2 regions of the Ruminococcus sp. 8Y-12 genome follow, and region 1 is predicted to be linked to the other one. Evidence: a T-box and tRNA genes for the amino acid it is inferred to sense, from the RefSeq annotation. Region 1 holds a T-box; the other holds one or more tRNA genes.
What was found. The T-box of region 1 lies ahead of proS (proline--tRNA ligase). A T-box ahead of a tRNA ligase gene usually reads a tRNA of that ligase, here a tRNA-Pro.
Positions count from the first base shown of each region.

Region 2: it has a tRNA-Pro gene. The T-box ahead of proS (proline--tRNA ligase) is inferred to sense a tRNA for this amino acid. The anticodon was not compared.

Region 1 is NZ_CM176623.1:1,345,094-1,352,149, reverse strand. It holds gene AC0THY_RS04945 (ABC transporter substrate-binding protein) at 1-655, opposite strand, end outside; gene AC0THY_RS04940 (prolyl-tRNA synthetase associated domain-containing protein) at 790-1,335, opposite strand; gene proS (proline--tRNA ligase) at 1,340-2,779, opposite strand; T-box leader at 2,919-3,125, opposite strand; gene pduB (microcompartment protein PduB) at 3,281-3,994, shown strand; gene AC0THY_RS04925 (hypothetical protein) at 4,007-4,705, opposite strand; gene AC0THY_RS04920 (PadR family transcriptional regulator) at 4,702-5,034, opposite strand; gene murA (UDP-N-acetylglucosamine 1-carboxyvinyltransferase) at 5,183-6,475, opposite strand; gene AC0THY_RS04910 (shikimate kinase) at 6,828-7,056, opposite strand, start outside.
Region 2 is NZ_CM176623.1:4,445,334-4,452,389, reverse strand. It holds gene AC0THY_RS18035 (rhodanese-like domain-containing protein) at 1-167, shown strand, start outside; gene yfcE (phosphodiesterase) at 263-805, shown strand; gene AC0THY_RS18025 (THUMP domain-containing class I SAM-dependent RNA methyltransferase) at 805-1,953, shown strand; gene AC0THY_RS18020 (lectin like domain-containing protein) at 1,964-3,325, shown strand; gene AC0THY_RS18015 (XTP/dITP diphosphatase) at 3,403-3,999, shown strand; gene AC0THY_RS18010 (metallophosphoesterase family protein) at 4,014-4,496, shown strand; tRNA gene AC0THY_RS18005 (tRNA-Pro) at 4,594-4,668, shown strand; tRNA gene AC0THY_RS18000 (tRNA-Gly) at 4,682-4,752, shown strand; tRNA gene AC0THY_RS17995 (tRNA-Arg) at 4,756-4,829, shown strand; tRNA gene AC0THY_RS17990 (tRNA-His) at 4,867-4,940, shown strand; tRNA gene AC0THY_RS17985 (tRNA-Gln) at 4,947-5,018, shown strand; tRNA gene AC0THY_RS17980 (tRNA-Lys) at 5,064-5,136, shown strand; gene AC0THY_RS17975 (response regulator) at 5,226-5,933, opposite strand; gene AC0THY_RS17970 (sensor histidine kinase) at 5,926-7,005, opposite strand.

The DNA of each region.
Region 1 (7,056 bases):
CAGCTACGATCTCGATTCCCTGGTTCTTGGCCTCTGCTGCAAACTTCTCATAGATACCGGAAGAGTACACATCAGAGCTGTCATAGATTACAGCCACTTTGGCAGCCAGTTTGTTTTCCCCAATATATTTTGCGGAAGCAGCTCCCTGGTTCGGGTCAGAAAAGCAGACACGGAAAGCATTTTCGTACTGAATACTCTCCACTGCAGAACCTGAGGGTGTAAGCTGGAACATATTGTCCTCATGTGTCTTCTCCACCACTGCGATACAGGGTCCGGAGGTAACGGTGCCTACCAGCATCTGCATACCCCAGTCTTTTAATGTATTGTAAGCATTTACGGATTTTTCCGCATCGCTCTCATCATCCTGGAAGGATGTCTCCACCTGATAACCATTTATTCCACCCGCTGCATTGATTTCCTTTGCCGCAAGCTCAATCGCATTTGCCACTGCCTGTCCGTAAACTGCAGCTCCTCCTGTTGTGGGTCCAATGCCTCCGATCTTAAAGGTACCACCCTTCGCCGTTGCCTCTCCGTCAGCAGCCTCCGTGGATGCCGCCCCTTCCTTTGCCGCGTCTTTACTTCCGCAGCCGGCAAGGGATGCAACTGCAAGGGATGCAGCTAATGCAAATGCAGCGATCTGTTTGAACTTCTTCATATTCTCTTTTCCTCCTTCTTTATAGATAGATTTTTCTAAAATCTTGGCCCTATGATACCGCCTAAACCTTTCTTTGTCAATGATTTTTTGTACCGCCACTTTCTCAAAGCTCCACCACGTTACTGTTCACACGTTCACAGCAGCTCCACCACTGTATAGTCATGTCCTATATATGGAAGAAACTTTTCCAGAATATCTCTGGTACGCAGCTTCAGGCTGGAGGTATTGATGCAGGGATGGCATCCCAGATACTCTGTCTCAGCCACCTCCCGGTCAATCAGCAGCCGGATTCTCTTGTCTTTGTCATTCATCAGGCCCAGGACGGTGACTGATCCGGGGGTGAGATCCATAAATTCCTCCAAATACTCCTCGCCCGCAAAGGATAACCTGGCACTTCCGATCTGCTTTGAGAGCTCCTTTGTCTTAAAAGGCTTTTGTCCAGGCATCAATAACAGGTAAAAATCCGTCTTTTGCCGGTTGCACAGAAAAAGGTTTTTGCAAATCTCAATATCCAGCAATTTGTCCACATCATGGCAGGACTCAATGGACGGTGTCACCTCATGGTCCACCCGCACAAATGGGATGTCCAGCTTTTCCAGGAGATCATAGACCGCCATCTCCTTGGGAAGCCTTCCCTCCGGATCCGGTCTTGTTGTGTATAGTGTTTTGTCTATCTCCATTTGATTAATAAGCCTTTCCCCAGTATACCATCTGTTTTGCCGGCTTTCCACAGTGAACGCAGGTACCCGAGAGATGCTCCTGCTCAAAGGGCATACATCTGGAGGTCACGCCGATCTCCTCCTTTAAGGCATCCTCGCACTCCTGGCATCCGCACCACATGGCTTTGATAAAGCCCGGCTTGTTCTCAGCGATGTCCCGCATCTCCTCCATGTTAGTGGCAGTGTAGGTATGGGAATCCCTGTGAGCTCTGGCCCTCTCCAGCATGTCCGTCTGGATGGCCTCCAGTATCTGCGCGGTCTTTTCTGCCAGCTCCTCTATAGGCGCAACGATCTTCTCCCTGGTATCCCTGCGCACGATCACTGCATGCCCGGCCTCAATGTCCTTGGGCCCCAGCTCGATTCTCACAGGAAAGCCTCTCATCTCCTGCTCGGAGAATTTCCATCCGGGGCTCTTGTCCGAGTCATCCAGCTTCACACGCAGGCCTGCTGCCTGCAGCGCTGCCTTCACCTGGACCGCCCTCTCAAGCACGCCCTCTTTTTTCTGCTGGATGGGAATCACCACCACCTGGGTGGGCGCAATTCTGGGCGGAAGCACTAGTCCGCTGTTATCCCCGTGTACCATAATAATGGCTCCAATCATCCGGGTTGTCATTCCCCAGGAGGTCTGATGAACATATTTTAACTGATTGTCCTTGTCCGCAAACTGGATGCCAAAGGCTTTTGCGAATCCGTCCCCAAAATTATGGCTGGTTCCGGACTGCAGCGCCTTTCCGTCGTGCATCAGAGACTCTATCGTATAGGTGGCCTCCGCTCCTGCGAACTTCTCCTTATCCGTCTTGCGGCCCTTGATCACAGGAATGGCCAGAACATCCTCACAGAAGCTGGCGTACACATTCAGCATCTGAATGGTTCTCTCCTCAGCCTCCTCGGCTGTAGCGTGGGCGGTGTGACCCTCCTGCCACAGGAACTCCCTGGAGCGCAGGAAGGGTCTCGTGGTCTTTTCCCAGCGCACCACTGAACACCACTGATTGTACACCTTGGGGAGATCCCGGTAGGAGTGGACGTCATTGGCGTAGAAGTCACAGAACAGAGTCTCTGAGGTGGGACGCACGCACAAACGCTCCTGAAGGGGCTCCAGTCCGCCATGGGTCACCCAGGCCACTTCCGGGGCAAATCCCTCCACATGATCCTTCTCCTTCTGGAGCAGACTCTCAGGAATGAACAGCGGCAGGTATACATTTTCCACCCCTGTCTCCTTGAACCTGCGGTCCAGCTCATTCTGAATATTCTCCCAGATTGCATATCCCGCAGGTTTAATCACCATACAACCCTTCACACTGGTGTAGTCAATCAGCTCTGCCTTCTTTACCACATCTGTGTACCACTGTGCGAAATCCTCCTCCATGGAGGTGATCGCTTCCACCAATTTCTTTTCCTTTGCCATCTCTTTACTCCTTTCCAGTACTTTGGTTTTTATAAAGCAGGGGGAACATATTACACTTGGCCCCGGAAGTTTTTTGTCTCTCAGGATGTATTTCTCTTTAAAACAAAAACCCCCGGTCTCCCTGCACGCATTCTGCGCACAAAGGGACCGAGGTAACATTCTTCGGCGGTACCACCCTGTTTGGCAGCCTGCGCTGCCCGCTCTTTCTCCGTTAACGCCGGAATTACGCTGTACTTTCATACAGTGCTCCAAGGTAGGTTCCACATGCTCCGCACAGAAATCTCTCACCATCGATTCCCTCTCTTTGGATTGTCACATATGTACTGGTCCTCTTCATCGCGCTTTTCGTCAATAGGGTCATTCTAGTCGAAAAAATCACGTTTGTCAAGCGTTACTGTGAACGTGTGAACAGTAACGTTTGACATGAAGCACTTTTTTCTTTATACTAAGCTTATTATTGGATAGGTATGCCTGTTTGCACCTGCCATAGAGGAGAAATTTATGGACGTTAGATCAATCAGTATGAATTGTACAAGAACAGAATTTGTGGGCACCGCGGTCCTGGACACCATTGGGCTGGTGATTGCGGGCATTGACTCTGAGCTCCTGGCTCAGATGGGTCTGGGCACCCGCTATCACTCCCTGGGGATTTTCAGTTCCAGAACCGGAGCGGCAGGACAGCTCACAGCCGTCGATGAAGCGGTGAAAGCCACCAACACGGAAGTTCTCTCCATCGAGCTACCCCGGGACACAAAGGGCTGGGGCGGCCATGGGAACTATGTAGTCCTGGGAGGGGACAATGTCTCGGATGTGCGCCAGGCCGTTCAGATTGCCCTGGAACTCACAAATAAATACGCAGGAGAGCTGTACATCAGCCAGGCTGGACACCTGGAGTTTGCCTACTCCGCCAACGCAGGGCAGGTACTGCAGAAAGCCTTTGGGGCAAAACCGGGACAGGCCTTTGGATTCATGGCCGGTTCCCCCGCCGCCATCGGCCTGGTAATGGCGGACACTGCAGTGAAAGCGGCCGGTGTAAAGATCATCCGGTACATGACACCCGACAGGGGAACCAGCCATTCCAATGAAGTAATCCTGGCCCTCTCCGGGGATGCCAGCTCTGCCAGAGAGGCTGTATTGGAAGCCCGGCAGATAGGTCTGGAGCTTTTGATTGCTATGGGCAGCTACCCGGAAATTCCCGGAACCCCATATCTTTGACAATGCGCCCCCTTATCTCCAGTCATATTTTCCGGAAATCCGGTTCCAATGAACAGATTCCTGCAAAAGCAGGAGCAGATACAGAAAGATCAGTACCCCAAAGGCGGTCTGAAAGCTGACCGGCACCACAACCGCTGCCAGGTTCCTGATACTCCCGCTATCTCTTAAAATCCCTAATGGCATCAGGTATCCCCCGATAACCAGAAGCGTTGGGATAAATAACACTGTAAAGTTAATAAACCTGTTCTGACAAAAGGTAATCTTTGCCCTGAGTACCACATAGATGAAACTCACGGCTGCTGCAAAGAGGATGATCAGGAAATGGATGAGCGGCACACCCTCCTGGGCTTTTCGACCCTCAAGTACAAAAACATACCCAAAAAAGAGTAAGATGGTGGGAAACAAAAAAATCATCACATGGGAAAAACGTTCCCACAGCGTCTGTCTTCTGGCATCTCGAATTACGGAGTCACAAAACTCCTTCAGAGGAACCCCCAACTTCTCCTCCACCGTGACACCGTCCTTCGCAGCCTCCTCAGCCATTCCCAGAAGATCCTTCTGTACCACTGCAAGCTGGAAAGGACAGATTCCGGAATAGCGCATATAAACCATGATATCCCGAATAGTCCTCTGGTTTGGATTTTTGATCATTTCCAGTCTTTTCCTGTTCTCGTTTTTTAGTTTCATTAGATCATTATAAAAGATGTTCATACCTGTTCCTCCCCCTTCAATATGGAATTCACACTGCTCTCAATACACCGCCACAATTCTACAAACTCCTCCAGATACTCCTTTCCCTGTTCCGTGAGATGGTAATACTTTCTCTTAGGCCCTAATGCGCTGGGACGAAAGGCTGCTTTGATCAATCCCTTCTTTTCCAGCCTCAGCAGCAGTGGGTAAAGCGTCCCCTCCTTAAACTCTCCCAGCCCGCTCTGCTCCAGTTTTCCAGCAATCTCATACCCATAGGTCTCTTTAGAGTCAATGATCTGGAGAATGCATCCCTCCAGAGTCCCCTTGAACAGCTGTGATTTATCTACCATGCATACATGCACCTACCTTGTATTACTACTTACTACGACTATATTGTATAACAATATACCAAAAAGTCAATACCTTACCATAATAAATAGAAAAAACCGTTGCTTTCCGCCAGATATCCGGCATTGTGCAACGGTTTCTTATTCGATTTCAACCCACTCTTAATTTAAACTTCTGAATCTCTTTCTCGCTGGCCACTTTCTCGATCTCCGCTCCCAGAGACCTGAGCTTTTCCTCAAAGCTCTCGTAGCCTCTCTGGATATACACGATATCATCCACAATGGTAATCCCCTCTGCCGCCAGACCTGCAATCACAAGTGCAGCGCCTGCCCGAAGATCCGGAGCGCTCACTCTGGCCCCTGTCAGCCTGTCCACGCCTGAAATAATGGCTGTGTTTCCCTCCACCTTCACAGACGCGCCCATGCGGGCCAGCTCATCAATATATTTAAACCTGTTTTCAAAAATACTCTCTGTCACAATGCTTGTACCTCTGGCCAGTGCCAGGGTAACCCCGATCTGGGGCTGCATATCCGTGGGATATCCCGGATAGGGAAGGGTCTTTACATTTGTATTGCTCAGTCTCTTGGACGCAACCACGCGGACTGCATCATCGAACTCCTCCACCTCGCACCCGATCTCCTCCAGCTTCGCCGTAGTGGCCTCGAGATGCTTTGGAATCACATTTTTCACCATTACATCGCCCATGGTGGCTGCTGCCGCAAACATAAAGGTGCCTGCCTCGATCTGGTCTGGTATGATGGAGTACTCTGTCTTGTGAAGTGATTCCACCCCGCGGATACGGATCACGTCCGTACCTGCCCCCTTGATATTGGCGCCCATGCTGTTCAGAAAGTTTGCCACATCCACTACATGCGGCTCTCTGGCTGCATTCTCAATGATGGTCCTTCCCTCCGCCATGGAGGCAGCAAGCATAATATTGATAGTGGCTCCCACCGAAACCGTATCCAGGAAAATATGACTGCCGTGCAGTCTCTCCGCCTGTGCCACAATGGAACCGTGTCGTATACTCACGCTGGCTCCCAGCGCTTTAAACCCTTTTAAATGCAGATCAATGGGTCTGCTCCCGATGTTGCAGCCGCCCGGAAGGGGAACCTCAGCTCTCTTGTACTTGCCCAGGAGCGCACCCAGCAGATAGTAGGATGCCCTGATCTTTTTAATATACTCATAGTCCACGCTGATCTCGCCGATCATGGAACCGTTGATTGCAACTTTATTTCTGTCTAATCTCTCAACCTTTGCGCCGATGACACTGATCGCTTCCAACAACACGTTGATATCTTGAACATCCGGCAGGTTCTCTATGATAATCGTCTCGTCCGTCATGATTGCCGCCGCAAGTATTCCCAGCGCCGCATTCTTGGCCCCACCTATCTCAACTTCACCGACCAGTGGATTGCCGCCTTTAATTATATACTGTTCCATAGGACACCTCGATATTTTTTATTTATACTTTTCCCTGTACTCAAGCGAAAAGGTCATTCATCATGACCTCCATCGATATTCCCCTTAAAATATCTAACCTATATTATAACACATTCTTTACTTTTGTAAATAAAAATTAAGATTTCGGTAATTTTTGCCATAAATACCCGTCTTCGATTGTACACATAAAAATACGTTCTGTGCAATATTACCAAGGAAATTTAAGTCTGCGTCTTGGAGGCCTAGTTACTGTTCACTCAGGTCTGAGCATTGACTGCTCAGACCGTGAGAAAATGATTCAAGGGTGCATAAATCCCAGCGCCGCAGGCGATTTTGCATGGATTTATGCATGTTACTGTGAACGTGTAAACCGTAACGAGGCCTGGAGCTGGTCCACAATCCTCTCCAGCGTCTCCTCAACGCCCAGCCCTTCCTCATCCACAACAAGATCCGCATACTGCTCATAGAGCGGGGTTCTCTCCCGGTAAAGCTCCTCCAGAGTCTGACCATCCTTTAGCACAACTCCCCGGCACTTCAGATTCCCCAGTCTCTCCCTGAGTTCCCCAAAGGGAAGGCGCAGA
Region 2 (7,056 bases), 1.9 Mb from region 1:
ATGAAAGTCTGGAGAACTGCCAGTCCCTGCCGAGAAATATGACCCTGGTTCTTTACTGTGAAAGGGGATCAGTCAGCATGTTTGCAGCCAAGGAACTGGCGGCCAAAGGCTATCGCGTAAAAACAGTGATTGGCGGGATTCACGCATATCACAATGTACTGAGATAGATTAAAAAGCGCAGGAAAAACATTGACAGCCCAATCTGTCGGCATTAATATAGGAGTAAAGCTAAGAGATATGGGCTGGCAAAGGAGAGTACAATATGAAGCTAATGTTTGCATCTGATATACACGGTTCTGCATATTACTGCAGAAAAATGGTGAAAGCCTATCGAAAAGAGGAAGCGGGGCGCCTAATACTGCTTGGAGATATCTTGTATCATGGTCCCCGCAATGATTTACCCAGAGACTACGCGCCCAAAGAGGTGATTGCCATGCTCAATGACATGAAGGATGAGGTCTGCTCCGTGAGAGGCAACTGCGAAGCAGAGGTGGACCAGATGGTTTTGGAGTTTCCGGTAATGGCAGAATATTGCATGATTATAGAAGGTCACCGGACCATTTATGCCAGTCATGGACATGTGTACCACGAGGGCAATCTGCCGCCAATTGGGGAGGGGGACATTTTTATCCATGGACATACCCATGTGCCCATGGCAGAGAAAAGGGAGGGATACATACTGCTGAATCCGGGCTCGGCTGCGATTCCCAAAGAAGGCAGCATTCCCTCGTATGCAGTTCTGGAGAATGGGATTTTTACGATCAAAGGGTTTGAAGGAGAAATAGTAAAGGAGATCCGTTTGTGATGAAAACATTTGAATTGATTGCCCCCTGCCATTTCGGGCTGGAAGCAGTCCTGAAGCGGGAGATTTTGGATCTGGGTTACGACATCAGTAAGGTGGAGGATGGAAGGGTAACTTTTTTAGGGGACGCGCAGGCAATTGCCTACGCCAATGTGTTTCTGCGTACAGCAGAGAGGGTTTTGCTGAAGGTTGGATGCTTCCGTGCAGAGACCTTTGATGAGCTTTTTGAGAGGACGAAGGAAATTTACTGGGAGAATTACATTCCAAAAAGCGGTAAGTTCTGGGTTGCAAAGGCAACTTCCATAAAGAGCAAGCTCTTCAGCCCCTCAGATATCCAGTCTATTATGAAAAAGGCCATGGTGGAACGTCTGAAGAAGGTTTACCATCAGGAGTGGTTTGCGGAGGACGGAGCACAGTATCCGGTGCGTGTTTTTCTTATGAAAGACGAAGTGACCATAGGTATAGATACTTCCGGAGTTTCCCTGCACAAGAGAGGATATCGCCAGTTTACTGCCAAGGCGCCCATAACCGAGACGCTGGCGGCAGCCCTGATAATGCTCACACCGTGGAACAGGGAGAGGATTTTGGTAGATCCCTTCTGCGGCAGTGGAACCTTTCCCATCGAGGCTGCGATGATGGCAGCCAACATCGCGCCAGGTATGAACCGCTCCTTTTTGGCAGAAGAGTGGGACAATCTGATCACCAAAAAGTGCTGGTATGACGCAGCGGACGAGGCTGGAGAGTTGGTAGAGGATCAGATTCAGGTGGATATTCAGGGGTATGATATTGATCCGGATGTGGTGAAGGCAGCCAGAGAAAATGCGAAGCTGGCCGGAGTTGATCATTTGATTCATTTCCAGCAACGCCCGGTCAGCGAGTTGAACCACCCTAAAAAGTATGGTTTTATTATCACGAATCCTCCGTACGGGGAGCGCATTGAGGAGAAAGAAAATCTGCCCCAGTTGTACCGGCAGATAGGGGAGAGCTTTCAGAGGCTGGATTCCTGGTCTGAGTATCTGATAACCAGCTATGAGGATGCAGAGAAGTATATTGGGAGAAAGGCGGATAAAAACAGGAAGATATACAATGGGATGATCAGGACCTATTTTTATCAATTCCTGGGACCGAAACCGCCGAGATCAAAAAAATAGGGGGAAGCTTTTGATTAAAAAAGTGCAGACACTGCTGATTTTGGCTGTTATATGTCTATCCGGGTATCTGGTTTATGACATGTACCATGTTCAGATCAGACAGTGGATTGATCACACACAGAAAGAGACAGAGAGCCGTGAGGATACGGAGAGAGAAGATATTGAAACGGAAGAGGACGGCCACAGGGGGAAGGATCTGCCGGGAAGGTATGATTTGAGGGAGCAGCAAAAAGCTCCCTCGGTAAAGGATCAGGGGGATCTGGGGACTTGCTGGGCGATTACCGCATCCTCGTCCCTGGAGTCTGTTCTGCTACCCAAAGAACACACCGTATTCTCCGCAGATCACATTTCACTGCAGAATCCATATCAAAAGGGACAGGAGGACGGGGGAGCCTACACCATGTCCATCGCCTATTTTGCCGCATGGCTGGGACCTGTGAGGGAGGATCAGGACCCCTATGGAGACGGCAGCTCACCCAAGGGACTTGCCCCGATAAAGCATGTGCAGGAAATGCAGATGATTATGGACAAGGATATTCAGGATGTAAAGCGTCTGGTGTACAAGTATGGAGCTGTGCAGTCTTCCTTTTACATGGATATGGAAAGCTCGGCCCATACATCTGTCTTTTACAATCAGTTTGAAAAGGCGTACTGCTATCAGGGTGAAAAAGACCCCAACCACGATGTGCTGATTATCGGATGGGATGATGCATATCCCAAAGAGCGCTTTACCATGAATGTAAAGCGGGACGGTGCATTTATCTGTCAAAACAGCTGGGGAGATAAGTTTGGGGATAATGGTATTTTTTACGTGTCCTATGAGGATGCTCTGATTGCCAGCTACTGCTTGGCCTACACCAGAGTGGATGAGCCGGACAATTACGATCATCTATATCAGAGCGATCTCTGCGGCTGGGTAGGACAGCTGGGGTATGGTACGGATACATGCTACTTTGCCAATGTATATGAGAGCAAGGGAAAGGAGCGCGCGGAGGCGGTGGGATTCTACGCCACAGACAGAGATACCAGGTATACCATATATAAGACAGAATTTTTTGACAGCCCCCTCTCTTTGGCGGCGAGCAAAAAGGTGCAGTCAGGCACCTTGAAAAATCCGGGATACTACACCATTGATTTGGAGGAGCCGATCCAGCTGGAACCGGGTCAGAGATTTGCCCTTAGTATTAAGATAAAGACCCCTGGATCAGAGTATCCGGTTGCAACAGAGTACCAGGCGGATCAGAACACCAGCATGGTTACCATAGAGGACGGAGAGGGGTATATCAGCTCCAATGGATACAACTGGAAGCGCGCGGAGGAGGGATACGGGTGCAACCTCTGCCTAAAAGTGTATACTTCTGACATTTTTTGACAAAGTTGGAAAAAGTATTTTGCACGGGAAAGCACACCGTGATATAATCGGAGTAAACGGTAGAAAAGAGTGAAGATATGGAAAAGTGTATTATTTTTGCAACTGGAAATGAGGGAAAGATGAGGGAGATTCGGGAGATTCTGGCAGATCTAAAGATTCCTGTTCTTTCCATGAAAGAGGCAGGCGCGAAAGCGGATATTGTGGAAAACGGAACGAGTTTTCAGGAAAATGCGGATATTAAGGCAAAGACAGTCATGGAGCTGACCGGGCAGATCGTGCTGGCGGACGACTCTGGGCTGGAGATCGATTACCTCAACGGGGAACCCGGCATTTACTCAGCCAGATATATGGGGGAGGAAACTTCCTATGACATTAAAAACAAGAACTTGATTGACCGTCTGGAAGGTGTGCCTGATGAAAAGCGGACTGCCAGGTTTGTGTGTGCAATCTCCGCAGCTCTGCCAAGCGGGGAAGTCCTTCACAGTCAGGCAGCGGTTGAGGGGATCATAGGATATGAGAGCAGGGGGGAGAATGGATTTGGATATGATCCCATTTTTTACCTCCCGGAATACAAGTGCACTACCGCAGAGCTGTCTCCGGAGAAGAAGAATGAGCTGAGCCACCGCGGCAAAGCGCTCCGGATGATGAAGGAAAAACTAAAAACAGTACTGTAGGAGGGGAACTGCAGATGAAAATATTGATTGTCAGTGACACCCATCGCCGAGACAGAAATCTGGAAAAAGTGTTGGAAGAACAAAAACCCATTGACCGTTTGATTCATCTAGGTGATGCGGAGGGAAGCGAGGACTTTATCCGTCAGCTGGCGGAATGTCCGGTCAATATTGTGTGTGGCAACAATGACTTTTTTTGTGATCTGCCCAGGGAGCAGGAGTTTATGCTGGGGAAGTATAAAGTGCTGATCACCCACGGGCATTACTACTATGTGTCCCTGGATACACAGGAAATCAGGCGGCAGGCACGGGCAAGAGGTGTGGATATCGTCATGTACGGTCATACACACAGACCCGTGCTGGATGTGGGGGAACAGCTGACTGTTTTAAACCCGGGAAGTCTGTCCTACCCCAGACAGGAAGGGAGAAAGCCCAGCTATATTCTGATGGAGATCAATGAGCTTGGGGAAGCAAAATACAGGATTTGTTATTTAGACTGAAAAAATAGTAAAAAAAACGAAAAAATAGTTGACAATTGGAAATGGCTATAATATAATATGTCTTGCGTCACGAAAAGGGCGCAAGATAAGCCTAGAACGGGGTGTGGCTCAGCTTGGCTAGAGCGCCTGGTTTGGGACCAGGAGGTCGCAGGTTCGAATCCTGTCACCCCGATACGTAACACCATGCGGGTGTAGTTCAATGGTAGAACACCAGCCTTCCAAGCTGGATACGTGGGTTCGATTCCCATCACCCGCTCTTGAGTCTGTAGCTCAGTTGGATAGAGCAACGGCCTTCTAAGCCGTGGGTCGGGGGTTCGAATCCCTTCAGGCTCGTTTACCTGTATTTGCAGGTGGGCAATATTTAATAATGGTGGGTATAGCGCAGCTGGTTAGCGCGCCAGATTGTGGCTCTGGAGGCCGAGGGTTCGAATCCCTTTACCCACCCTTTCTTGGGCTATCGCCAAGCGGTAAGGCACAGCACTTTGACTGCTGCACTCGCTGGTTCGAATCCAGCTAGCCCAGCTGGCGAAAGCCGACTGGGGCAGAGGATTTGCCCGGAGAACTTATGGGATATTAGCTCAGTTGGTAGAGCACTTGACTTTTAATCAAGTTGTCCGGGGTTCGAATCCCCGATGTCTCATTCAATAAATTCGTAAAAACAAGTATCTTCGCAGTTTGCGGGGATTTTTTTATTATATGGAAGTCCTTTGCACTTGTCTGAGAGAGCCCCTAAAGGCTCTCTTCCTCAATCATTCGGTAACCGATTCCAATCTCTGTCTGTACATATTCCGGCTCAGCGGGATTCAGTTCCAGCTTTCTTCTGATATTCGCCATATTAACCCTGAGTATACGATTGTTGTGGTCCGCATAGGGTCCCCAGATGCTGGAGATGATGGAGTCATAGGTCATAACTCTTCCGGAATTGCGGGCCAGCAGGGAAATGATTTTGAATTCCACCTGCGTCAAATGCACTTCCTGGCCTCTGACAGAGATCTGGTGCTTTACAAAATCGATGGTGAGATCCTTGGCATGGAAAATATGGGGCACCCCCTGCGAGGAGGGCAGAGCGCTGTGGCGTTCCGCAGTCCGGATGCGGGCCATCAGTTCCGAGGTCCCAAAGGGTTTTGTTATATAGTCATCCGCCCCCAGGTCTAAGGCCTCCACTTTTTCGGACTCCTGGGTACGCGCAGAGATAACTAAGATAGGAATGGAGGACCAGCTCCGGACACGGCGTATAATGGTAAGTCCGTCTATGTCAGGCAGTCCCAGATCCAGTAGAACCATATCCGGGCATTGAGAGGTTATGATGGAAAGCCCGTCCACTCCATTGTACGCCTTGAGTACCCGATAATTCTGGTTAGAGAGTGTTGTGGATATAAAATTGCAGATATTTTTCTCATCTTCTATGACTAAAATAGTTGATTTATAGTTATTCATGTGATTCACCGTCCCGTGGTAATGTAAATATAAATTCAGCGCCCTCACTGTGATTTCGGGCAGTTATGGTCCCATTGTGGGCTAATATAATGGTTTTGCAGATGGAGAGTCCGATACCCATGCCCTTTGAACTGTCCGACGACTTGCCGCAGCAAAGAGAACCGCTCTCAAATATGGAGTCCAGCTGATCCGGGTCAATTCCTATGCCAAAATCAATAATGTGAAACGCAACGGTATCCCTGTCACAGGTTACCAGGCATTGAATGGGCTCTCTGCTTTGAGCGTGAACAACCGCGTTTTCCAGAAGATTGATAATAACCTGCTCGATCAGAATGGCATCCATGGGAATCATAACCAGGTCATCAGGTACCTTCACCTTGATTGAGGCCTGGGGCAGGCGTTTTTTCAGACGATAGACCGCCTCGGAAACCACCTCCTCGATGGGTTCTAAGGACTTGGTTACCCTGGCTACATCATCATGTATCCGGGTTACGGACAGCAGATTCTCCACCATGTTCAGGAGCCAGTTGGAATCCTGGGCAATATGCGCTACCAGTTCCCGTTTTTGGGCCTCTGAAAGGGTATCTCCGTTGTCCAGGTAAGTATTGCTCGCACCAATGATACTGGTTAGGGGCGTTCGCAGATCATGGGATACAGCGCGCAGCAGATTCGCCCTCATCTTTTCCTTTTCTGCAGCTGTGAGCTGTTTTTCACGTTCGGACAGGATGCGTGCATTTTCCTTCATATGGGTGGTGGCAGTGCTGGTGATAAGAGAGATGATCAGCATGACCAGAAACGTAAGGGGATACCCGCTGAGCTGAAAGTTCAGCTCAAAATATGGGTAGGTAAACAGATAGTTGATACTGATGACACCTGCCAGGGATGCGATTACCCCGCACATGTAATTCGAAGTGTAGCGGGCTGTCAGTACAATGGCTAAAATGTAAAAGAGCGCAATATTGACAGAACTTCCGTTTATATGGTGAAAATAAAAGGAGATGGCTGTAGCAGCAGTCATGCTGAACATAACAACGCAGATATTGTGCAGTAATTTTTTAGTAGTCTTATGCATAGTTATTTACCTCATATCCATTTGAAATCAGTATACAACGAGTATACCTTA